DNA from 3 places in the Streptomyces sp. NPDC033165 genome. Region 1 is predicted to be linked to each of the others. Evidence: riboswitches for the same ligand, from Rfam matches in the RefSeq annotation. Region 1 holds a riboswitch; each other region holds the start of a gene.
What was found. Region 1 has a riboswitch for cobalamin ahead of ACZ5WC_RS23275 (ABC transporter substrate-binding protein). Riboswitches for the same ligand answer to the same signal wherever they lie in the genome.

Region 1 (7,709 bases):
TCGCGGCGACGCCGGAGAGCACGACCCGGTCGGTGGTGCCGCCCAGGGTGTGGCTGAGCAGCAGCACGAGGGCGAAGGAGCAGATCGCCCCGACGAAGGCCCCGGCGGACAGGGACACCGCTCCCCCGCCGACGCCGAGCACCACGATCACGACCGCCCCGGTCGAGGCGCCGGAGGAGACGCCGAGGACGAACGGGTCGGCCAGCGGGTTGCGCAGCAGGGACTGCATCACCGTCCCGCACACCGCGAGCCCCGCGCCGCACACGGCGGCGAGCAGGGTCCGGGGCATCCGCAGGTTCCAGATGATGCCGTCCCGGATCGGGCTGAGCTCCGAGTCACCGATCCCGAGGTGGGCCGCGACGGCCGACCAGACGTCGGGCACGGAGATCCGGGCGGGCCCGATGGTCACGGCGACCGCGACGGAGAGCAGCAGGAGCAGCAGGCCGCCGGCCCAGAGCAGCACGGCGAGCGGCCCGCCGCCGCGGGCCGGGCGGGGCCGGTCGGCGAGGGGCGGTGCGCCGGCCCGCTCCACGGCCGTACGACTGTCCGTGCTCACCCCGCGAGGCCGAAGTCGCGCAGTCCGGCCGCGACGCGCTCCAGGCCCTCGACGGTGCGGATGGTCGGGTTCATCGCCTGGCCGCTGAGCAGCACGTAACGGCGGTTCTTGACGGCGTCCATGGTCTGGGTGACCGGGTTGGACTCAAGGAACTCGATCTTCTTCTCGGCGCTCTCGGCGGTCTGCGTCGTACGGCTCAGGTCGCCGATGACCAGGACGTCGGGGTTGCGGTCGGCGACGGTCTCCCAGCTGATCTGGGGCCATTCGTCGTGCGTGTCGTCGAAGACGTTCTTCGCGCCGAGTTCCTTGGTGATGACGCCGGGGGCGCCGCAGCAGCCCGCGAGGTAGGGGGCCTTGGAGTCGGAGAACCAGTACAGGAGCGACGCTTCGGAGGCGTCGATGCCCTCGGTGGCCTTCTCCACCCGCGCCTGGAGCTTCTTCACCAGGGCGTCACCACGCTCGGGCACCCCGAACACCTGGGCCAGTTCGCGGACTTCCGTGTAGACGCTGTCCATGGTGAGGGGTGCGGTACGGGCTCCGTCGCCGCCGCCGCTGTTGTCCTTGCCGGTGCAGTCGGCGGGCGAGATGTAGGTGGGGACGCCGAGCTTCTCGAACTGCTCGCGGGGGGCGACGCCGCCCTTGGCGAGGGTCGAGGCGAAGGAGGCGCTGAGGAAGTCGGGTTCTTTGTCGAGGACCCTCTCCGACGACGGCCGGTTCTCGGATATCCGCTCGACGCGCGCGTTGGCCTTCTCCAGGCCCTTCATGACCGGGTCGCTCCAGGTGGCGCTGCCCGCGAGGCGGTCGGCGAGGCCGAGCGAGAGGAGGATCTCCGTCGACCCCTGGTCGACCGAGACGGCCCGCTGCGGCGGGGCCTTGACCGTGACGGTGCGCCCGCAGTTCTTGAGGGTGACCGGATAGCCGTCGGCCTTGCCGCCGCCGTCGGCGGCCCGGTCGGTGGTGGTGCCGCAGGCCGTCAGCAGGACGAGTCCCGCAGCGAACAGGGCAGCGGTGCGTATCGGGGCGGGCAGGGCCGTGGGCAGCACGAAAGGACCTCGGTGTCTCTGGGCCCAGCCGCGGAGCCCGTCGTACGGTTCCCGTGCCCCGGTGCGGGGCGCGGGCGCCAGCAGGTCTTCGGACTCGGGTTCGTCCGGGCGGGACGCCTTCCCGGAGCAGGTGAGTACTCCAGTGGCCGTGGCCCCGCCCGTCCCCCTCACCGCTGCGCGTCAGTTCCGGTTTCGCACCGGATTCCCTGACCCCGTCGTTGGGGTTCGACTGGCCCCGGCAAGCTATCACGCGCCTTCGCGCGGAATCAGAGGCGGTGAGACGAGAGTGCGCTGGGGATGACGTCCGGGAAGGCGGCCGGGGCGGGACGGTACGGCGCGGGATCGTCCGGCCGCACCGGCCCGCCGGCTTCCGTTACGGCGTTACGGCGTTACGGCGTTACGGCGTTACGGCGCCTGTAGGGCGATCACCGCGTTCTGGCCGCCGAAGCCGAAGGAGTGGCTGACGGCACGCCGGAAGGGCAGTTCGCGCGGCGTCTTCGTGACGCAGTCGATGTCGAACCCTGGGGCCGGGGCGTCCAGGTTCGCGATCGGCGGGATCAGCCCGTGCTGGAGCGTGAGGATCGTCAGACCGGTCTCGATGGCCCCGGCCGCCCCCATGCAGTGGCCCAGTACCCCCTTGGGGGCGGTGACGGGCGGCCGGTGCGGGTAGGCCCGGCCGATGAGGGCGGCCTCGGTGGCATCGCCCTGGGAGGTCGACGTCCCGTGCGCGTTGACATGGCCGACGTCCTCGGCGCGCCAGCCCGCGTCGCGCAGTGCGGCGTCCACGGCCGCCCGCGCGACGTCCCCCGAGGGGTGGGGGCTGGTGGGGTGGTGGGCGTCGGTGGTCTCCCCGACGCCCGTGATCAGCGCCCGGGGTGCGGCCCCCCGGGCGTGCGCCTCGTCGGCCCGCTCCAGGACCATGACGGCGGCGCCCTCCCCCATGACGAGACCGGCGCGGTCGGCGGCGAAGGGGCGGCAGAGGCGGGCCGGGTCGCCGTCCCGCGGTGCCGCCGCGCCCGAGCGGGCGAGGCCTGTCATGGCGACCGGGAACACGATCGACTCGGTGGCCCCGGCGATCGCGATGTCGCACCGGCCGAGGGTCAGCAGGTCCCGGGCCACGGACAGCGCGGTCACCCCGGACGAACAGGCCGTGCACGGCGCCAGGCTGGGCCCGGTGGCCTTCATCCGGATGGCGATCTCGGCCGCGGGCATGTTCGGGATGGTGAGCAGGATGCCCGAGGGCGAGGTGGCCTCGGGGCCCCGCCGTTCCAGGGCGACGGCCTGTTCGGTGAGTCCGGCCGAGCCTCCGCTGCTGGTGCCGACGACGACGGCGACGCGGGCTCCGTCCCAGTGCGCCGGGTCGAGTCCGGCGTCCGCGACCGCTTCCCGGGCGGCGAGTACGGCGAACTTGACGTACCGGCCCATGCGGAAGGCCGTACGTCCGCCGACCGCGTCGTCCAGGTCGATGCCGGAGACCGTGCAGGCGAAGTCGACCGCGCAGCCGTCCAGTTCGGGGACGGTCCGGGCGGGCGACCGCCCGGCCAGGACCCCCTCCCAGGTGGTTTCGGTGGTGGTGCCGACCGGGGTGATCATTCCCAGGCCGGTCACGGCGATGGCGGGTCGCTTCATCGGGTGTTGCTCACCGGCACCGTGGCCCCGGCCGCCGCGCCGCCGACGGCCGCGTCGATGAACGCGGAGACGTCGGCCAGCGTGGCGTCCTTGTACAGCTTCTCGGAGTCGGCGTCGACGCCGAGGGTCTCCTTGATGATGACCGCGAACTCGGCCACCGCCAGGGAGTCCATCTCCAGGCTGTCCATGGTGGATTCCGGCAGGATCTCGGCCGCGGGCACCTTGAACGTCTCGGTCAGCACCTCGGTGATCTTCGGGTGGATGGTCTTCACGGTGATTCCTCTTCCTGTGTGTGTCATCGGCGTCGTGTGATCGGCGTCGCTGGAACGGCAGGTGGTCGAACGCAGCGACCCACCGCCGAAGTAACTGGAAGACGATCTTCCGGTTACGCCCTGGGGCGAACCGATTCGTCTACGCTCACCTGCGGCTTCTCGAACCATCGGGAGACCATGGACGTGGTTCCCCAGTACGCCAGCAGGACCCCGCGGACGCCCAGCGACGCCACCCTCTCGCGCAGCGGGCGCCTCCTGCTGCCGCGGGCGGGCCGCCGGAACTCCCCGGGACGGCCCCCGGCTCCGGCCATGCGGCCCCGGTGCCACGGCCCCTCGGGGTCGTCGTAGGCCGCCGCGTAACCGGGTCCGGCGATCGGCCAGTCCGACATCAGCCGCTCCGGCAGGGCGAAGGACTCCACCAGGGCGGGGGTGTGCCGGGCCACGGCCGCGATCGCGTCCTCCACCGCGTCGGGGAGAAACGTGACCTGATCGGCGGTCAGCCGTCCGGTGGCGAGCAGGTCGCCGCTGTTGCGGGCGATCCACCGCAGCGCGAACAGCCGCCGGAGCTCCGCGAGCCGATCACGCGCGGGCCCTTCCGGCAGGGAGGCCACGGCCTGCTCGAACGCCTCGCCCGCCTGCCGGTAGCCGTACGCCTCGACGCCGAGCAGCGCGGCCGGGGAGGCGGCGTTCCAGCGCCCGAGCCGGTCGCCGGGCGCGGCGGCGCTCATCCGCTCGCGGGCACGGGCGAACCACAGGTCCTCCACGGCCGTGAGCAGCCGGTCCAGGAAGGCGGGCTCGTCGAGGTCGCCTGGCCCTTCGTCCGCCGCCTCCCGGGTGGTGGCGCTGAACAGCATCTCGGCGGCGGCTTTGGCGTGCACGGCCAGGTTGTCGCCCTCGGCGGTGATCGCGCCCTCGATGCCGGTGAACAGCTCGGTCATGCCGTTGTTCTCCAGCAGCCCCTGGGCCCCGCACCGCTCACGGCACTCGACGATGACGCCGCGTGCCTGCCAGGTGATCCAGCCCTTGGCGACGGCCACCAGACGCTCCGCCTCGTCCCGGTCGGCGTCGGGAGCCGACTCCCAGCGGTCGAGCGCCCTGCGGTGCAGCAGGCTCATCGCGAAGACGGTCGCCATCGCGTCGGCCAGCGGCCCGTGGTGGGTGCGGTGGGCGTAGACGGGGACGCGCTGCGCGGCCCGCGACCCGGTGATCAGCCGGTGGCCCGCGTAACGGACGGCGATGGCCAGGGTGACCCGGGCGGAGCCGACCGCGCAGGCGCTCATGGAGAGCTTGCCGGGGGTGACACGGCCGATGGAGGCGAGGAACCGCCTTCTGCGGTTGGCCAGTTCGCTGGTGAACCGGCCGCCCTCGCCGATCCGCCCCTGCGCACCGTCGAGCAGCGCGTCACGCGGGACGAAGTACTGGTCGAAGGAGGTCAGACAGTGGTCGACCGGCGATCCCATCCGGGCGGGCAGCCGCCGCACCCGTACGCCCGGCAGGGCGCGGACGTCGTCGGTGAGGGGGGCGAGGAAGAGGAAGACGCCGTGGTCGGCGCCGTCGGCGAGCAGCCTCGCCGCCACCACACCGGACTTGGGACCGCCGGCGGGGCTGGTGTTGGGCATGAACTTCTGCGCCCCGGCGTGCGGGGTGTGCAGGACGAAGCCGTCGCGTTCGCGGTCGTAGGTCGCGGTCGTCTCGACGGCCGCCGCGTCGTTGCCGTGGGCCACCTCCGTACAGAGGAAGGTGCCTACGCGCTGCAGGGCGAGGTAGTCCGACAGATCACGGAGTGTGCCCGGGTCATGGTCGAGGAGGCTGCCGAGGAAGAGGTTGTAGTGGATGCCCGCGACGGTGGTCAGCGCCGGGTCGACCGGGCCCAGCCACTCGTGCAGGGCGGCCAGTGCCCGGGGGTCGGCGGCCAGCCTCGCGCCGCTGTCCAGCGCGTTGTTGAGGATGCGCAGTCGGTGGTAGGAGAGGGCGAGCCGTTCGTCAGGGGTGCCGCCACCGGGGCGGCGAAACGGTTCTGTTGTGAGCAGTCGCCGCCAGAAGCCGTGCTCCCGGCGGAAGTTCGGCCCGAAGAGCACACCGGTGAGCAGGTCGTTCGTGGACGGCGGGGCCGCGTCGTTCGTGGTTACGGTCACGGTATGGGAACGATCAAGGAACGGCGAGGACACCCCTCGCCGTCCCAAACGGCCGTACGGATCAGGTGCGTTGGAAGGCGAGGGCGACGTTGTGTCCGCCGAAGCCGAAGGAGTGGCTCACGGCCGTCTCGATCCGCCGGGGACGTGCCTCCTTCAGCACGCAGTCGAGCGGGAACGCGTCGGGGAGCGCGTCCAGGTTGGCGATCGGCGGAATGACGGAACGTTCCAGCGTCAGGACCGTGGCCACCGCCTCGATCGCGCCCGCCGCCGCCAGGGTGTGTCCGACGACGCCCTTGGGCGCGGTCACCGGCGGGCGGTGCGGGAAGAGCCGGGAGATGAGGGTGGTCTCCATGGCGTCGTTCAGGGGCGTTGAGGTGCCGTGGGCGTTGATGTGGTCGACCTCTCCGGGCGCCCAGCCCGCCTGGTCCAGGGCGGCCTGCACGGCCCGTTGGGCGCCCTGGCCGTCGGGGGCCGGGGCGGTGGGGTGGTGCGCGTCCGTGCTGGACCCGGCCCCGGTGAGCAGGGCGCGCGGACGGCCGCCCCGGGCGCGGGCCGTCTCCACCCGCTCCAGGACGAGCATGGCGGCGCCCTCCCCGATGACGAAGCCGTCCCGGTCGGCGGCGAACGGCCGCGAGGCCCCCGCCGGGTCGCCGGTGCGGGTGGACAGGGCGCCCATCCGGGCGAAGGCGGTCACCACCAGCGGGGTCAGCACCGATTCGGCGCCGCCCGCCACCACCACGTCGCAGCCGCCGCCCAGCAGCAGGTCGCGGGCGACGGCGATGGCCGTGGCCCCGGAGGCGCAGGCGGTCGCGGGGGCGAGGCTAGGGCCGCCCGCCTTCAGCGCGATGGCGACCTCGCCCGCCGCCGCGTTGGGGATCATCATCGGGACGAGCAGCGGGGAGACCGCGTCGGGGCCCGAGCCCGCGAACTTCGCCGCGTTGTCCACCAGTACGGAGACACCGCCGACGCCCACGCCGAGGACCACCCCGACCCGGGTGCCGTCCCACCGCGCGGGGTCGAGTCCCGCGTCCGCGACGGCCTGCCGGGCGGCCACCACGGCCAGCTTCACGAACCTGGCCATCCGCCACACCGACCGGCCGCCCACCGCGGCGTCCAGGTCGATGCCGTCGACCGGGCAGGCGAAGTCGACCGGCAGACCGGCCAGTTCCTCGCACCGCCGAGCGGTGGAGTGCCCGGAGCACAGCCCCTCCCAGAAGCTGTGCTCGTCCGCCCCTGCGGGTGTCACCAGACCGACCCCCGTCACCGCGATCGCGGTGCCGGCTGCGGCCTCGGTGCCCTGATCAGCGGGGAGCGACATGCTGTGTTCCTTCCGTAGAATCCGTGGAAATCGTCTGCGGGGTCCCCGGCCAGCGCAGGGCCGCCGAACCCCAGGTCAGCCCGCCCCCGAACGCGGTGATCAGCACCCGGTCGCCGCCCCGCAGCAGCCCCTGGTCCGCCGCGTCGGCCAGGGCGAGGGGGATGGAGGCGGCGCCGGTGTTGCCGACCCGCTCCAGGTGGGTGACGCAGCGCTGCGGCGCGATGCCGACCCGGTCGGCGACGGCGCTCAGGATGCGGGCGTTGGCCTGGTGCGGCACGAACCGGTCCACCTGGGCCGGGTCCCAGCCGACCCGGTCCAGGAGCGTGCGGCACGACCCGGTCATCCGCTCGACGGCGTGCTGGTAGACGGTGCCGCCCTGCATCCGGAAGTACGCGTCGTCCGGCTCCGACGGCTTCCGGCCGGACCGGGCACGGGCACCGCCGCCGGGGACGGTGATCAGGTCGTAGCCGGTGCCGTCGCTGCCGAGGTCGAACGCGAGCAGCTCGCCGGGATCGCCGGACTGCCCGGCGGCCACCAGGGCCGCGCCCGCCCCGTCGCCGAAGACGACGCCCGCCGAGCGGTCGGCCGGATCGAGCCAGGTCGAGTAGACGTCGGCACCGACCAGCAGGACCCGCTCGAAGAGGCCCGAGGCGATCAGCCCGTGGCAGACGGCGAGTCCGTAGACGAAGCCGCTGCACACGGCGGCGATGTCCAGCGCCGGTACGGTGCCGAGCCCGAGCCGGGCCGCGAGCGCGG
Region 2 (7,709 bases), on a different contig from region 1:
GGCCGGGTGCACAACTACCTGGTGCGGGGTGACGACCTGAGCGCCGAGTGCCCGAGCCTCGGCCACGGGCTGGGCGTCATCCGGGAACACGAGTCCCGGCGCTGACGCCGGACGGTCAGCCGAGCGGGCCATCCCCGGAGCCGTCCGCGCCTTCCGCCGGGCGGCCGGTGTCCTCCGCCGGGCGGCCCGCGTCCTCCGCCGGGCGGCCCGCCCCTTCCGCCTCGTCCCGCCCCTGCCGCAGCAGGTAGGTGTCCATGATCCAGCCGTGCCGTTCGCGGGCCTCCGCGCGCAGTCGGCGGATCCGGCCGGCGACCTCGTCGAGCGGGCCGGAGACCAGGATCTCGTCGGGGGTGCCGAGGTACGCACCCCAGTGGATCCACAGGCCCCTGCCCGTCAGATGGGTGAAGGTCTCGTGGCCGTCGAGCATCACCACGATGTCGCCGTCGTCCTCGGGGAAGCCCTGGGCGAGCCGTCTGCCGGGGGTGATGCGGATGGGGCGGCCGACCCGGTTCAGGGTGACGCGGTGCCGGGCGGCGAGGGCGGAGACGCTGCTGATGCCGGGGATCACCTCATGGCCGAAATTCACCGTGCCGCGGCCCCGGATGTCCGCCAGGATCGCGAGCGTGCTGTCGTACAGGGACGGGTCGCCCCACACCAGGAAGGCCCCGCACTCCCCCGGCGCGAGCTCCTCGATGATCAGGCGTTCGCAGATGTCGGCGCGGCGGTGGCGCCAGTCGTGCACGGCCGAGGTGTAGCGCGCACCGTCGTCCTGGGTGCGGTCGCGCCACGGGTCCTCGGCCTCCACCACCCGGTAGGGGCCGGTGAGGTGCTCGTCGAGGATGTCGCGCCGCAGCCGGGTCAGGGACTCCTTCTCGCGCCCCTTGCCGAGGACGAAGAACACATCGGCCCGGCGCATGGCCTTCACCGCGGCCAGGGTCAGATGGTCGGGGTCACCGGCGCCCATGCCGATGACGAGAATGTGCCGTGGTGCCTCGCTGATGTCAGCCATGTCCGCCATGTCTGCCGATCATGCCAGGCGTCACGGACCGGGCCATGATCCACCGGCCGCACGCCGGGCGGGGTGGACTTACTAGGACGTCCAACTATATCTTCGGGGCAGTGGGTGCCCGGCATGCAGCCGGGTGCTCCGAAGGCCCGTGGTGTCAGGGAAGCCGGTGTGATTCCGGCACGGTCCCGCCACTGTGACCGGGGAGTTCGTCCTCGCAGGACACGCCACTGGCGGCGAAGGAGCCGTCGGGAAGGCAAGGGGACGCGCGCTGATCCGGGAGTCAGGATACCGGCCGCGGGATGTTCCGTGTTTCCACGAGGATGGAGCAGACACGCATGGCACCGGTCCGCACCCACGGCCCCGCAGGCCCGTCCCGGCGAGCGGTTCTCCACGCCCCCTGACGGTCCCCGCCCTTCGCGTCCCCCGACGGCGAGCCCTTCCGTCCGCGCGCACCCGACCGGTGCACCGGGTGCGGCGGGCCTGTGCGCCATCCCCGGATCTCACCTGACGATCTCACCGACGAGAGCAGGCTTCCATGGTCCGCGAACTCACCCATTTCATCGGCGGCAAGCACACGTCCGGCACCTCGGGCGCCTACGGCGATGTCCACGACCCCAACACCGGCCGGGTCCAGGCCCGGGTGCCCCTGGCCGGCCGGTCCGAGACCGAGTCGGCGATCGCCGACGCCGTCGGGGCCCAGCGCGAGTGGGGCGAGTGGAACCCGCAGCGCCGCGCCCGCGTGCTGCTGCGCTTCCTCCAGCTCGTCGAGAAGGAGAAGGACTCCCTGGCCCGGCTGCTCTCCTCCGAGCACGGCAAGACCGTCGCCGACGCGCACGGCGACATCGCGCGCGGGCTGGATGTCGTGGAGTTCGCGGCCGGTGTCCCGCACCTGCTGAAGGGCGAGTTCAGCGACAACGCGGGCGCCGGGATCGACGTCCACTCACTGCGCCGCCCGCTCGGCGTGGTGGCGGGCATCACCCCGTTCAACTTCCCGGCGATGATCCCGCTGTGGAAGGCCGCCCCCGCTCTGGCCTGCGGCAACGCCTTCATCCTGAAGCCCTCGGAGCGGGACCCCTCGGTGCCCCTGCGGCTGGCCGAGCTCTTCCTGGAGGCGGGCCTTCCGCCCGGCGTCCTGAACGTCGTCAACGGCGGCAAGGAGGCCGTGGACACCCTGCTGGAGGACCCGCGGGTCAAGGCGCTCGGCTTCGTCGGCTCGACGCCGATCGCCGCGCACGTCTACTCCACCGCCGCCGCTCACGGGAAGCGCGCGCAGTGCTTCGGCGGGGCGAAGAACCACATGATCGTGATGCCGGACGCCGATCTGAACCAGGCGGTGGACGCGCTGATCGGCGCCGGTTACGGCTCGGCGGGCGAGCGGTGCATGGCGATCTCGGTGGCCGTGCCGGTCGGCGAGGCCACCGCCGACGCGCTGGTGGCCAGGCTCACCGAGCGGATCGCCGAGCTGCGGATCGGCCGCTCGGACGACCCGGACGCCGACTTCGGTCCGCTGGTGGGCCGCGACGCGGTGGACCGGGTGCGCGGCTATGTCGACCTGGGCGTCGAGGAGGGCGCCGAACTGGTCGTGGACGGACGCGACTTCACCCTGGAGGGGCACGAGCACGGGTTCTTCGCGGGCGCCTCCCTCTTCGACCGGGTCACCCCGGACATGCGGATCTACCAGGAGGAGATCTTCGGCCCGGTGGTGTCCGTGGTCCGGGCCGCCGATTACGAGGAGGCGCTGCGGCTGCCCTCGGAGCACCCCTACGGCAACGGCGTAGCGCTCTTCACCCGCGACGGCGACACCGCCCGCGACTTCACCCGGCGCGTCGACACGGGCATGGTCGGCGTCAACGTGCCGATCCCGGTGCCGGTGGCGTACCACACGTTCGGCGGCTGGAAGCGGTCCGGATTCGGGGACCTGAACCAGCACGGGCCGGACGCCATCCGCTTCTACACCCGTACGAAGACCGTCACTTCGCGCTGGCCCGCCTCGGGTGTCCGGGACGGCGCGAGCTTCACGATTCCGACCATGGGGTGAGCGCCGTGACCACGCTCCTCACCGACGACCAGCTCGCCGTCGTCGAGACGACCCTGGACTTCGCCCAGGAACATCTGACCCCGCACGCAGTGGCGTGGGACCAGGACAAGCACTTCCCCGTCGACGTGCTGCGCAAGGCGGCCGGGCTCGGCCTCGGCGGCGTCTACGTACGGGAGGACGTCGGCGGGTCGGAGCTGTCCCGCTCCGACGGGGTCCTCGCCTTCGAAGCCCTGGCCACCGGCTGCCCGTCCATCGCGGGCTATCTGTCGATCCACAACATGGTCGGCTGGATGATCGACCGGTACGGCACCGAGGCCCAGCGGGGCCGCCACCTGCCCGCGCTCTGCGCCATGGAGCAGCTGGGCAGTTACTGCCTCACCGAGCCGGGCGCGGGCTCCGACGCCGCCGCGCTGAGCACCCGCTCGGTGCGCGAAGGCGACCACTACGTGCTGACGGGCACGAAGCAGTTCATCTCCGGGGCGGGCGCCTCGCACCTGTACATCGTGCTCGCCCGCACCGGCGAGGCCGGGCCGCGCGGCATCTCCGCCTTCCTCGTCGAACGGGACGACCCCGGGCTGTCGTTCGGGGCCGACGAGAAGAAGATGGGGTGGAACGCGCAGCCCACCCGGCAGGTCCTGATGGACGGGGTGCGCATCCCCGCGGACCGGATGCTCGGCGAGGAGGGCGGCGGCTTCCGCATCGCGATGAACGGGCTCAACGGCGGCCGACTCGGCATCGCCGCCTGCTCGTTGGGCGGCGCGCAGAGCGCCCTGGACCGCAGTGTCTCCCACCTCGCGGACCGGGAGGCGTTCGGCACCAGGCTGCTGGACGCCCAGGCGCTCCAGTTCCGGCTGGCCGAGATGGCGACCGAACTGGCCGCCGCCCGGGCCCTGGTGCGGCAGGCCGCCGAGGCGCTGGACCGGAACGTGGCCGGTGCCCCGCAGCTGTGCGCGATGGCCAAGCACTTCGCGACCGACACCGGCTACTCGGTGGCCGACCGGGCGCTCCAACTCCACGGCGGCTACGGCTATCTGGCCGAGTACGGCATCGAGAAGATCGTCCGGGACCTGCGGGTCCACCAGATCCTGGAAGGGACCAACGAGATCATGCGCGTCGTGGTGGCCAGGAGCCTGACGGGAGGCCTGCGATGACCGAGGAGCAGGTGCGCGTGAGCGTCGAGGGGCGTACGGGGGTGCTCACCCTGAACCGTCCCAAGGCGCTCAACGCCCTCACCCACCCTATGGTGGAGACGATCGCGGCGGCGCTCGACCGCTGGGAGCACGACCCCGAGGTGGCGGCCGTCGTCATCACCGGGGCCGGGGAGGGCGGCCTGTGCGCGGGCGGCGACATCCGGTCCATCTACGAGGACGCCCGGGCGCGCGGCAGGGCTTCGGCCGCGTTCTGGCGCGACGAGTACCGGCTCAACGCCCGGATCGCCCGCTATCCCAAGCCGTATGTGGCGGTCATGGACGGCATCGTGATGGGCGGCGGGGTCGGCGTCTCGGCGCACGGCAGCGTACGCGTCGTCACCGAGCGTTCGAAGGTGGCCATGCCGGAGACCGGGATCGGCTTCGTGCCGGACGTCGGCGGCACGTATCTGCTGGGGCTGGCCCCCGGGGAGCTCGGTACCCATCTCGCCCTGACCGGTGCGGTGGTGGGGGCCCGGGACGCGCTGCTGTGCGGGCTGGCCGACCACTTCGTACCGCGGGAGGGCCTGCCCGCGTTCCTCGCCGAACTGCGGACGGAGGCCCCGGCGGCGGTGCTGCACCGGCACGTCCATGACGCACCGCCCGGCGTGCTGGAGGCCGACCGGTCCTGGATCGACCACTGTTACGCCGCCGACACGGTCGAGGAGATCGTGGAACGGCTGCTCGCGTCCGACGCCCCGGCGGCCGGTGAGGCGGCCGCCACGATCCTGGGCCGTTCGCCGACCGCGCTGAAGGTCACCCTCGCCGCACTGCGCCGGGCGCGCGAACTGGGGCCGCTGGAAAGGGTGCTGGAGCAGGAGTACCGCGTCTCGTACGCGGCCCTGGCCTCGCCGGACCTGGTGGAGGGCATCCGGGCCCAGGTGATCGACAAGGACCGCGACCCCCGCTGGACTCCGGGGACGCTCGTGGAGGTCACGGACGCGGACGTGGCCCGGTACTTCGCACCGGCCGGCGGCGAGGAACTGTCCCTCGCCGCAGACGACTCACCGCAGGAGGTGCCCTGGTGACCACGACTGTCGCCTTTGTCGGGCTGGGCCACATGGGCGGCCCGATGGCCGCCAACCTCGTCCGGGCCGGGCACCGGGTGCTCGGCCACGACCTTGTCGAATCGTGTCTGGCGGCCGCCGTGGAGAGCGGGGTGGAGCGGGCGAAGTCCGCCGCCGAAGCGGCCGCGGTGGCCGACGTGGTGGTGACCATGCTGCCCGCCGGACGCCATGTGCTCTCCCTGTACGGGCAGGAGGGGCTGCTCGAAGCGGCCCGCCCCGGCACGCTGTTCGTCGACTGCTCGACCATCGACGTGGCCGACTCCCGCGCCGCCCACGCGGCGGCCGCGGCGGCCGGTCACCGCTCGCTGGACGCCCCGGTCTCCGGCGGGGTGGTGGGGGCGGAGGCGGGCACCCTCACCTTCATGGCCGGGGGTGCGGAGGCCGCGTTCACGGAGGCCGAGCCGCTGCTGTCGGCGATGGGCAGGAAGGCGGTGCACTGCGGGGCGGCGGGCGCCGGACAGGCGGCGAAGATCTGCAACAACATGATCCTCGGCGTCTCGATGATCGCCGTCAGCGAGGCGTTCGTGCTCGCCGAAAGCCTCGGCCTCTCCGACCAGGCGCTGTACGACGTGGCGTCGGCGGCCTCCGGCCAGTGCTGGGCGCTCACCGTTAACTGCCCGGTCCCCGGCCCCGTCCCCGGCAGCCCGGCCAACCGCGACTACCGCCCCGGATTCGCGGCACCCCTGATGGCGAAGGACCTCGCGCTGGCCGCCAACGCGGTGCGCGCGGGCGGTGTCGACGCCGAACTGGGGCTCAGGGCTGCCGAGTTGTACGCGCGCTTCGCCGAAGGCAGCGGGGCGGACCAGGACTTCTCCGGCATCGTCCGGGCCATCCGGGCCGCTTCCTCGACCACCACCGACACAGAGAAGGGCGCCACCCCGTGAGCGAGAACAACGAGAACGCGTCCGCCCCGGGCCCGTACGAAACCATCCTCGTCGAGCGCCGGGGCCGAACCGCCCTGCTCACCCTGAACCGCCCCGAGGCGCTCAACGCGCTGAGCCTGGACGTCATGCGGGAGACGGTGGAGGCGACCGAGGCACTGGACCGCGACCCGGACGTCGGCTGCATCGTCATCACCGGCAGCGGGAACAAGGCGTTCGCGGCCGGGGCGGACATCAAGGAGATGCAGCCGCGGAGCTACATGGACATGTACCTCAGCGACTGGTTCACCGCCTGGGACCGGCTCGGTCACCTCCGTACGCCCACGGTCGCCGCCGTACGGGGCTACGCCCTGGGCGGGGGCTGCGAGTTGGCCATGCTGTGCGACCTGGTGATCGCCTCGGACACCGCCGTCTTCGGGCAGCCGGAGATCCGCCTCGGCGTGATCCCCGGCATCGGCGGCTCCCAGCGGCTGACCCGAGCGGTCGGCAAGGCCAAGGCGATGGACCTCTGTCTGACCGGCCGGAACATGGACGCCGAGGAGGCCGAGCGGGCCGGTCTGGTCTCCCGGATCGTCCCGGACACGGACCTGCTGGAGGAGGCGCTCGCTGTCGCGGGCACGGTCGCCGGGATGTCGGCGCCCGTCGCGATGATGGCGAAGGAGGCGGTCAACCGGGCCTTCGAGACGACGCTCGCCGAGGGTGTCCGCTTCGAACGCCGCCTGTTCCACGCGGTGTTCGCGACGGCCGACCAGAAGGAGGGCATGAAGGCGTTCACCGAGAAGCGGCCCGCGGAGTTCACCCACCGCTGATCCGTGCGGGCGGTACGGACCGGCCGTCGGCCACCACCGGATACGGAACGTGCGTACGCCGGTCGGGGTCGACGGCCGGCCCCGAGGCCGGAGGCCGGGCGCTTCGGCCACCGGCACGGCCGCGTCGGGCGCGGCCACCGGGAAGCGGGGCGGCGGTCGTGGGTGGCGGCCGACGGGGCGGCCCGGCAGCGGGGCCGCACGCGGCGAGGCCGGTGAAGCGACTGCTGGACGGGCGGGCGGTGGTTCCGCCGAGATGGCGCAGGGCGGCAGGCTGCCCGCCGACGGGCTGCCTCGGGTACTGGCGGCGCTGCCGGGGCCGGTGGCGGAGGGCTGAGGACGCCTGACCGTCGTCCGCGCGGGATGATCCGGGCCCCGATGTGCGTTACATCCGGTTGTGTCCGGCTCATCCGTCGAACCGGGCCCTCGTAGATGAAGCTGGAGGCAGCACGGTGCACGGTGAGTACAAGGTTCCCGGCGGCAAGCTGGTCGTGGTGGACCTGGACGTCGAGGGCGGGGCGATGCGGAACGTCCGCGTCGCCGGGGACTTCTTCCTCGAACCCGACGAGGCGATCCTCGCGATCGACGCGGCCCTGGAGGGGGCCCCGGCCCATACCGACACGGCCGGGCTGGCGGCCCGGATCGAGGCGGCGCTGCCTGAGTCCACGGTGATGCTCGGGCTGAGCGCGGAGGGCGTCGCCATCGCCGTACGACGGGCGCT
Region 3 (7,709 bases), on a different contig from region 1:
GCAACCCGGCCGGCGCCCCGCCCTCGATCAGCCGCCACAGCGCATCCGTATCCGCATGCTCCTCCACCAGATCCCCCAGCCGGTCCAACTGCTCCTCCCGCAGCACCCCGAAACTCGTGTCCGGCGCAGGAACGAACCGCCGCCCGGCGGCCCGGGCCACCTCCGCCAGGAACCGCCGCCGGAACGCGTCGCTCTCCAGCGACCCGTGCCAGTGCGTCCCCCACACCGCCCCCACCCGGCACCCGTCCAGGAACGGTTCCCCGCCCCGCACATCGGCCACCCCGTGGTGGATCTCGTACCCCTCCACCACCTCACCCAGCGCCGAACCCACCGGCCGCGCCAGCGTCTTGGCCCGGTCGAAGCGGACGGTCACCGGCAGCAGCCCCAGCCCGTCCACGACCCCCGCCCGCGACTCCACCTCGTCCTCGATCCGCTCACCGAGCACCTGGAACCCGCCGCAGATGCCCAGCACCGGCCGGCCCTCCGCCGCCCGCCGCACCAGCGCGTCCGCGAGACCCCGCTCGCGCAGCCAGGCCAGCGCCTTGACCGTGCCCCGCGTCCCGGGCACGACCACCAGGTCCGCGTCGGCCAGCTCCTCGGCCCGGTCCACGAACCGCACCACGACGCCCGGTTCGGCGGCCAGCGCGTCCACGTCCGTGAAGTTCGACATCAACGGCACCGCGCACACCGCGACCCGCAACACGTCCTCACCGTGCGGGGGAGCCACGACCGACTCCCGTACCGCACCCCGCAGGGACACCCGCAGGCCGTCCTCCTCGTCGATGCCGAGTCCGTGGGCGTACGGCAGAACTCCGTACGTCCGTCGCCCGGTCAGCCCGGTCAGCATGTCCAGCCCCGGTTCCAGCAGCGAGACATCACCCCGGAACTTGTTCACCAGATAGCCCGCGACCAGCGACTGGTCCTCGGCGCTGAGCAGCGCCGTCGTCCCGAAGAACGAGGCGAAGACCCCGCCCCGGTCGATGTCCCCGACCACCAGCACGGGGAACCGGGCCGCCCGCGCGATGCCCATGTTCACGATGTCGGTCCGGCGGAGGTTGATCTCGGCCGGCGAACCGGCCCCTTCGCAGATCACCGCGTCATAGGCCGACCGCAGCTGCTCCAGGCAGTCCGTGACCGTCCCGAGCAGCGCCTCCTGGCGCCCCCCGTGGTAGCCCCGGGCGCTCATCTCACCGACCGGCCTGCCCATCAGGACCACCTGGCTGGACCGGTCGCCGCCCGGCTTCAGCAGCACCGGGTTCATCAGGGCGGTCGGCTCCACCCGGGCCGCCTGCGCCTGCATCGCCTGGGCGCGCCCGATCTCCGCGCCCTCGCGGGTCACGAAGGAGTTGAGGGACATGTTCTGCGCCTTGAACGGCGCGACCTTCACGCCCCGGCGCACCAGCCAGCGGCAGATGCCCGCCGTGACGACGCTCTTGCCCGCGTCCGATGTGGTCCCCGCGACCAGCAGCCCACCACTCATGCCCGCTCCCGTTCCCGTACCGCGTTCCGTGCCGGACCGTTCATGACCGCCCCCGCTTCTGTCCCGCAGCCGACCGCCCGGCGGCCCGCCCCGCGACCATCCGCGCCGCCACGCACACACCCAGAGCCAGTGCACTCACCCGGCGCGACAGCCGCACCGCGCGTTCGATGTCGTCGCCGCGCACGTCCCGGCCGGACTCCCCGTTCAGTACGGGCCGGTGCTCCACGCGCCCCGCGTACGCCAGCGTTCCTCCCAGCCGTACGCCGAGCGCCCCCGCGAACGCGGCCTCCACCGGTCCCGCGTTCGGGCTCGGGTGGCGCCCCGCGTCCGCCTTCCAGGCGCGTACGGCCTCGGACGGCCGCCCGCCCGCCACCACGGCCAGCGCGGCCGTCAGCCGGGCGCCGGGCCACCCAGCGAGGTCGTCCAGGCGAGCCGAGGCCCAGCCGTAACGCCGGTGGCGGGGCGACTTGTGGCCGACCATCGCGTCGAGCGTGTTCACGGCCCGGAAGCCGACGAGTCCGGGCACCCCGCCGATGGCGCCCCACACGAGCGCGCCGACGACGGCGTCCGAAGTGTTCTCGGCGACCGATTCCACGACGGCACGGGCGATACCCGGCCCGTCCAGGGAGTGCGGGTCGCGCCCGCACAGATGCGGCAGCCTTTCCCGGGCCGCCTCAAGGTCCCCGGCGGTCAGCGCGCCCCCGATGGCGCGGGCCTCCCGGCCCAGGGACGTACCGCCGACGACCGACCAGGTGGCGGCGGCGGTCAGCGCGACGGCGAGCGCGGGGCGCTCCCGTACCGCACGGGCGGCCAGCGCGGCGGCCCCCACGGCGCCTCCGGCGCAGATGAGGGTGTGCAGCGCGCCCCGGCCCCGGTCGTCACGCCACAGCAGGGACTCCACGCGTGCGGCGGCCCGGCCGAACCCGGCGACGGGGTGCCCCCGCCGGGGGTCGCCGAACAGCGCGTCGGCGACCATTCCGGCCGTGGCGCCGCACGCGAAGAGGCGATCGGCACGCACGGCTCAGCCCGTCGTGGGTCGGGGCGTTCCGGAACGAGGGGGCACTGGATGCGGCGCACGGCGGCCGGACATGGCATAGGTCCTTAACTCAGGGTCCGCGCCCTGGTTCGACGAGAGCGGCGACGAGAGTCTCCTGGCTCCCGGATCCGCAGCTCCCCCGGCCTTCCAGCCCGTGCGCGACGGGCCGTGACATCCGGTGTCCCGACAGGTCGTGACGTCCGGTGTGGGGGAGTGCTCCCCGGTGACAGTGGCGGGACCGCGCCGGACTCGCACCGGCTTCCTCTGCTGTCGCCGTGAATGGCTCCGGCAGTCCACCACGCTGCGAGAACAGCCGTCAACTTGCTGTTGACCTGCGGAGGCCCGGTGTGCGCAGACGCACATCGGGCCGGACACACACGAGGTGTGTCCGGCCCGATGAGGGGTGCCGTGGGACGCGTCAGGCGACGATCAGATAGATCCCGTAGGAGACCGCCGCCACGCACGCCGCGAAGCAGGCGTACGCGCTGGTGCGCGCCAGCGCGGCGGTTCCGCCGGAGGCGCCGCTGCCGGAGCCGCTGCCGCCGGCCGGGGCCGACAGCTTCGAGAGGGCGACGATGCCCAGGGTGAAGACGCCGACCAGGGCGACGGTGATCACGAGACTGACACCGAAGACGGTGGCGAGAGCTGCCCAGTCGATTTTCATACGGATCTGTCCTTACACCGTGGCCGCGGGGCGGGGCGTGTCGTCGGGTGCCGCGGCCGGGGCCGGGATGGTGGTCGAGAGGTCGGAGACCGGTGCGCCCGCGGGGGGCGGGGAGACCGCGGCGATGGCGGTGGTGACGACGCCCTGCGGCTCGTCCGCCGTCGCTTCCTCGGTGTCGTTGACGTTGGTGTGGTCGACCGGCTGGCGGCGCGAGGCCAGCCAGATGGCGAAGGAGCCGCCGACCAGGATGGCCGCGGTGAGGGCGACACCCCAGGGGCCCTGCTTGGTGAGGAACTCGGCACCCGCGCCGACCAGACCCGCGGCCGGGAGCGTGAGGCCCCAGGCGACGAACATCCGGGTGGCGGTGGACCAGCGGACCACGCCGCCCTTGCGGCCGAGGCCCGCGCCCATCACGGCACCCGAGCAGGACTGGGTGGTGGAGAGCGAGAAGCCGAGGTGCGAGGAGGCCAGGATGACGGTCGCCGCGCTGGTCTGGGCGGCGAAGCCCTGCGGCGGCTGGAGGTCGGTCAGGCCCTTGCCCATGGTGCGGATGATGCGCCAGCCGCCGAGGTAGGTGCCGAGCGCGATGGCGACACCGGCGGAGACGATGACCCACATCGGCGGGTTGGAGCCGGGGGCGAGGACGCCGCCGGTCACCAGGGCCAGGGTGATGATGCCCATCGTCTTCTGGGCGTCGTTGGTGCCGTGGGCGAGGGAGACGAGACCGGCCGAGGCGATCTGTCCGGCCCGGTAGCCCTTGGCCGTCGACTTGAGCTGGTTCGGGTCGGTGACGTTCCGGTTGATCCGGTACGTCAGCCGCGTGGCCAGCATCGCTGCGAGACCGGCGACCAGCGGAGCGGCGACCGCGGGCAGCAGCACCTTGGTGACGACGGTGCCGCCGTTGATCGAGGACCAGCCGGCCGACATGACCGCGGCGCCGATCAGACCGCCGAACAGGGCGTGGGAGGAGCTGGAGGGCAGGCCGACCAGCCAGGTCAGGAGATTCCACAGGATGGCGCCGACGAGCGCCGCGAAGATGACCTCGGTTCTGATGCCGTCTTCGTTGACGATCCCGCCGGAGATCGTCTTGGCGACCTCCACCGACAGGAAGGCGCCGATCAGGTTGAGAACGGCGGACATCGCCACCGCTGTCTTGGGCTTCATCGCGCCGGTCGAGATGGTGGTCGCCATCGCGTTGGCGGTGTCGTGGAAACCGTTCGTGAAATCGAACACGAGAGCTGTTACGACCACAATCGCAAGCAGCAGCGTGATGTGTTCCATTTACCCAGGCAATCGTTCGGCGTCAGTGGCTCGTGGACCGTAGGCAACCTGGGTGAACGGAAGATGAACTGAGCAGGGCGCTGTGGTGACCCCAACCGGAGGCGACTGATTCCGCTTGTGTGCGGGAGGGGCGGCGGGAGTCCCCTGGGGCGCCGTCTGGTCTGCCCTTTACTGCTCGTTGGTGAAGTTTTTGAGGCGCGTCTCCGGCTCCGGAGGAGATCCCGGTCACGTGGGGCACGACGTTCCGGTTTCCGCCCCCCGCCCCTACGCTCGCCCCATGAGCGAGCAGCAGCCGGAATCCGTCGCCCGGACCTGGGAGGAGGTGGTCGCGACCGCCCGCCGCAGCGCCGCGGACGGCCTCGTCGTCGGCACCTCGGGCAATGTGTCCGCCCGTGTCGGAGACCTGGTCCTGGTGACCCCCAGCGGGGTGCCCTACGACCGGCTCGGCCCCCGTGACACGGTCGGCGTCGACCTCGACGGCCGCCAGGTCGTCGGGGACCTCCGGCCGACCAGCGAACTCCCCCTCCACCTCGCGGTCTACCGCGAGACCGGCGCCGCCGCCGTGGTCCACACCCACGCGGTGCACGCCACCGCCGTCTCCACGCTGCTGCCCGAGGTGCCGCTCGTGCACTACGCGGCCGCCATCCTCGGCGGCCCCGTCCGCACCGCCGCCTACGCCCGCTACGGCACCCCGGAGCTGGCCGACGCCATGCTCACCGCCCTGCGCGACCGCACCGGCTGCCTCCTGGCCAACCACGGCACCGTCACCTACGGCGACACCCTCGACCAGGCCTACGAGCGCACCGCCCAGCTGGAGTGGCTGTGCCGGCTGTGGCTCACGGCCGACTCCGTACCGGGCCGCACCCCGGCCCTGCTCAGCGAGGCCCAGCTCGCCGAGGTGACCGAGGCGCTCAGGACCTACGGCCAGCCGGGCTGATCCGGAGCGCCCGGGCACGGGAAGGGGCGCGGGGCGCGGGCAGACCCGGGGCGCGGGCCGCGCACGGCCCCCGCCCGCCCCGCACGGCCCCCGCCCGCTGGCACCCCGCCGTCCGCCCCACGACACTGGAGCCGTGCGCCCGGCAACTGCGACGGCAACGGCCGTCACCACGATCCTCGGCGCCGGTGCGGCAGCGGTCGCGGCCGGCCGGTACGCCAGCGACGCCGCCCTCAAGGCGGCCCCCGGACGGTCCCTGCCCGCCGACCGCAGACTCACCGTGCACGCCACCGCGGCCGGACAGGTCACCCTCACCCGATCCTTCTCCGCGCTCCGGCCCGGCACGTACGGGCTGGCAGGCCCCGATGTCCACGCGGTGGTCGGGCCTGTCGTCGAAGGGGCCCCCGCCGCCGCCGACACCGTCGTGCGCAGGCTGGAGCGGGTCATCCACGGCCTCCTCGAACCGGGCGCGAAGGTCCGGCTCACGACTGAGCTGTACGACGGGGACCCGGGCAGCGACCTCGGCCTCGACCACCGGGAGGTGGAGATCCCCGGCGAGCTCGGAACGCTGCCTGCCTGGTACGTACCCGGCGCACGCCGCACCTGGGTCATCACCGTGCACGGCCTCGGCACCACCCGGGCCCACCCCATGAACCTGATGGGCTTCCTCCACCGGCACCGCTTCCCCGTGCTCGACCTCGCCTACCGGGGAGACCCCGGAGCCCCCCGCTCCGCCGACGGCCTCAGCCACTTCGGCGCCTCCGAGTGGCGCGACGTCGACGCGGCCCTCCGCCACGCGTTGCGCTACGGGGCCGCGAACGTGATCCTGCACGGCTGGTCCACCGGCGCGACGATGGCCCTGCTCGCCGCGGTCGAATCCCCGCTCCGCGACCGGATCAGCGGCCTCGTCCTCGACTCCCCGGTGCTCGACTGGCCGGTCACCCTGCGCGCCCTGGCCGCGGCCCGCGGCGTCCCGGCCGCTCTGCTGCCGCTGGCGGTCCGCGCCGCCCAGGGCCGGACCGGGATGAGCGGCGCCCCGCTGCTGGACACCTCGGTGCCCGACGCGCTGCGCACCCCGACCCTGATCCTGCACGGGCCCGACGACTCGATCGCCCCCTGGGGGCCCTCCCGCGAACTCGCCGCCCGCCGTCCGGGCCTGGTCAGCCTCCACGCCGTGGCGCGGGCTCCGCACGCGGCGATGTGGAACGCGGACCCGGCCCGCTACGAGGAGACCCTGCGGCGCTTCCTCACACCCCTGATGTGAGCCGATGCGGTGATCGGCCCCCTGTCGGCGGTACCGGCGAGGCCTTCCATATGCCGGTGAAACGCCTTCCGTTTGGGCTTTCGGGCCGTCAGGGGCAAGACTGCTCCCCGTGACGTCCCGTACCCCGCGCGACTCCAGGCTGCGACTTGTCCGCCCGCGACCCCTTGCCACCGCCCGCAAGGCCGTGACCACCCGGCGCACCAGGCCGGCCCCCCGGCCGCCCGAGGGCACCCCGCCGCGCACGGAACTGGCCCACCAGGCCAGGGCGGTGCTCGCCGACGCCGTACGCATCGCCCACTGGGCCGCCGGGGCCCCGGGGACCCCGGGCCCCGGAACCGCCGCCCCGCTCGCCGCCCACGCCCCCGAACGGGCGGCCGCCGCCCTGGACCTCTCCCCGGCGCAGGTACGAGCGGGCTGGGACCGGGCCCGGCTGGCCGGGCTGATCGAGCTGCACGGCGACACCGCCCGCCCCGGCTGGCGGCTGCGGGCCTGGGACCGGGACGACTCCGCCGTGCTCCGCGGCTGGGTGGCGCTCTTCGACGCCTGGTCGCTCGTCCACCCCGCCCCCGAGGGCATCGAGGCCGGTGCGGTCGCCGAAGCCGTCGAGGCCGTGCCCCAGGTGCTCTCCCTCCTCCAGCTCTCCGCCGGCCCCGTCGCCGTCCCCGCCCTCCTGGACCTCCTCGGCCAGCGCGTCGCCGAACTCCAGGAGGAGCGCTGCGAAGTGCCCCTCGGCCCCGGCAGAACGGCCACACTCGCCGCCCCCGGCGCCCAGGCCCCCGGTGATGCCGCCACCGGCCCCGCCCGCAGCGCCCAGGAACTCAACGCGCTGCTGCTCGACTGGGCCCTGGAAGGCCTCGCCGCCGTCGGCGCGCTGACTCTCGGCAACGGGCACGCCACCCTCACCCCGCTCGGCAACTGGGCTGTCTGGGTCAAGCTGGAGCAGATCTGCGTCGCCGCCCAGAGCCCCGCCGGGAACATCGAGCAGGCCGCCGCCGACATGCTCCTCGGCTGCGCCCGGCTCACTCCCGGACCGGCCCGCGACGAATACCG

Region 2: linked by a shared signal. The riboswitch ahead of ACZ5WC_RS32435 (CoA-acylating methylmalonate-semialdehyde dehydrogenase) and the one ahead of ACZ5WC_RS23275 (ABC transporter substrate-binding protein) in region 1 are both predicted to bind cobalamin.
Region 3: linked by a shared signal. The riboswitch ahead of ACZ5WC_RS00125 (cobalamin biosynthesis protein) and the one ahead of ACZ5WC_RS23275 (ABC transporter substrate-binding protein) in region 1 are both predicted to bind cobalamin.

Annotation. Positions count from the first base shown of each region.
Region 1 is NZ_JBVIPK010000010.1:82,237-89,945, reverse strand. It holds gene ACZ5WC_RS23280 (FecCD family ABC transporter permease) at 1-556, opposite strand, end outside; gene ACZ5WC_RS23275 (ABC transporter substrate-binding protein) at 553-1,599, opposite strand; cobalamin riboswitch at 1,662-1,848, opposite strand; gene ACZ5WC_RS23270 (beta-ketoacyl-[acyl-carrier-protein] synthase family protein) at 2,005-3,228, opposite strand; gene ACZ5WC_RS23265 (acyl carrier protein) at 3,225-3,500, opposite strand; gene ACZ5WC_RS23260 (acyl-CoA dehydrogenase family protein) at 3,614-5,635, opposite strand; gene ACZ5WC_RS23255 (beta-ketoacyl-[acyl-carrier-protein] synthase family protein) at 5,697-6,953, opposite strand; gene ACZ5WC_RS23250 (beta-ketoacyl-ACP synthase 3) at 6,937-7,709, opposite strand, start outside.
Region 2 is NZ_JBVIPK010000026.1:6,179-13,887, forward strand. It holds gene ACZ5WC_RS32425 (hypothetical protein) at 1-105, shown strand, start outside; gene cobF (precorrin-6A synthase (deacetylating)) at 116-1,000, opposite strand; cobalamin riboswitch at 1,142-1,320, shown strand; gene ACZ5WC_RS32435 (CoA-acylating methylmalonate-semialdehyde dehydrogenase) at 1,545-3,047, shown strand; gene ACZ5WC_RS32440 (acyl-CoA dehydrogenase family protein) at 3,044-4,198, shown strand; gene ACZ5WC_RS32445 (enoyl-CoA hydratase/isomerase family protein) at 4,195-5,262, shown strand; gene mmsB (3-hydroxyisobutyrate dehydrogenase) at 5,259-6,185, shown strand; gene ACZ5WC_RS32455 (enoyl-CoA hydratase) at 6,182-6,991, shown strand; gene ACZ5WC_RS32460 (hypothetical protein) at 7,041-7,325, shown strand; gene ACZ5WC_RS32465 (lipoate--protein ligase family protein) at 7,441-7,709, shown strand, end outside.
Region 3 is NZ_JBVIPK010000001.1:16,957-24,665, reverse strand. It holds gene ACZ5WC_RS00130 (cobyric acid synthase) at 1-1,480, opposite strand, end outside; gene ACZ5WC_RS00125 (cobalamin biosynthesis protein) at 1,521-2,498, opposite strand; cobalamin riboswitch at 2,626-2,780, opposite strand; gene ACZ5WC_RS00120 (hypothetical protein) at 2,935-3,180, opposite strand; gene ACZ5WC_RS00115 (inorganic phosphate transporter) at 3,193-4,461, opposite strand; gene ACZ5WC_RS00110 (class II aldolase/adducin family protein) at 4,739-5,398, shown strand; gene ACZ5WC_RS00105 (alpha/beta hydrolase) at 5,532-6,659, shown strand; gene ACZ5WC_RS00100 (hypothetical protein) at 6,844-7,709, shown strand, end outside.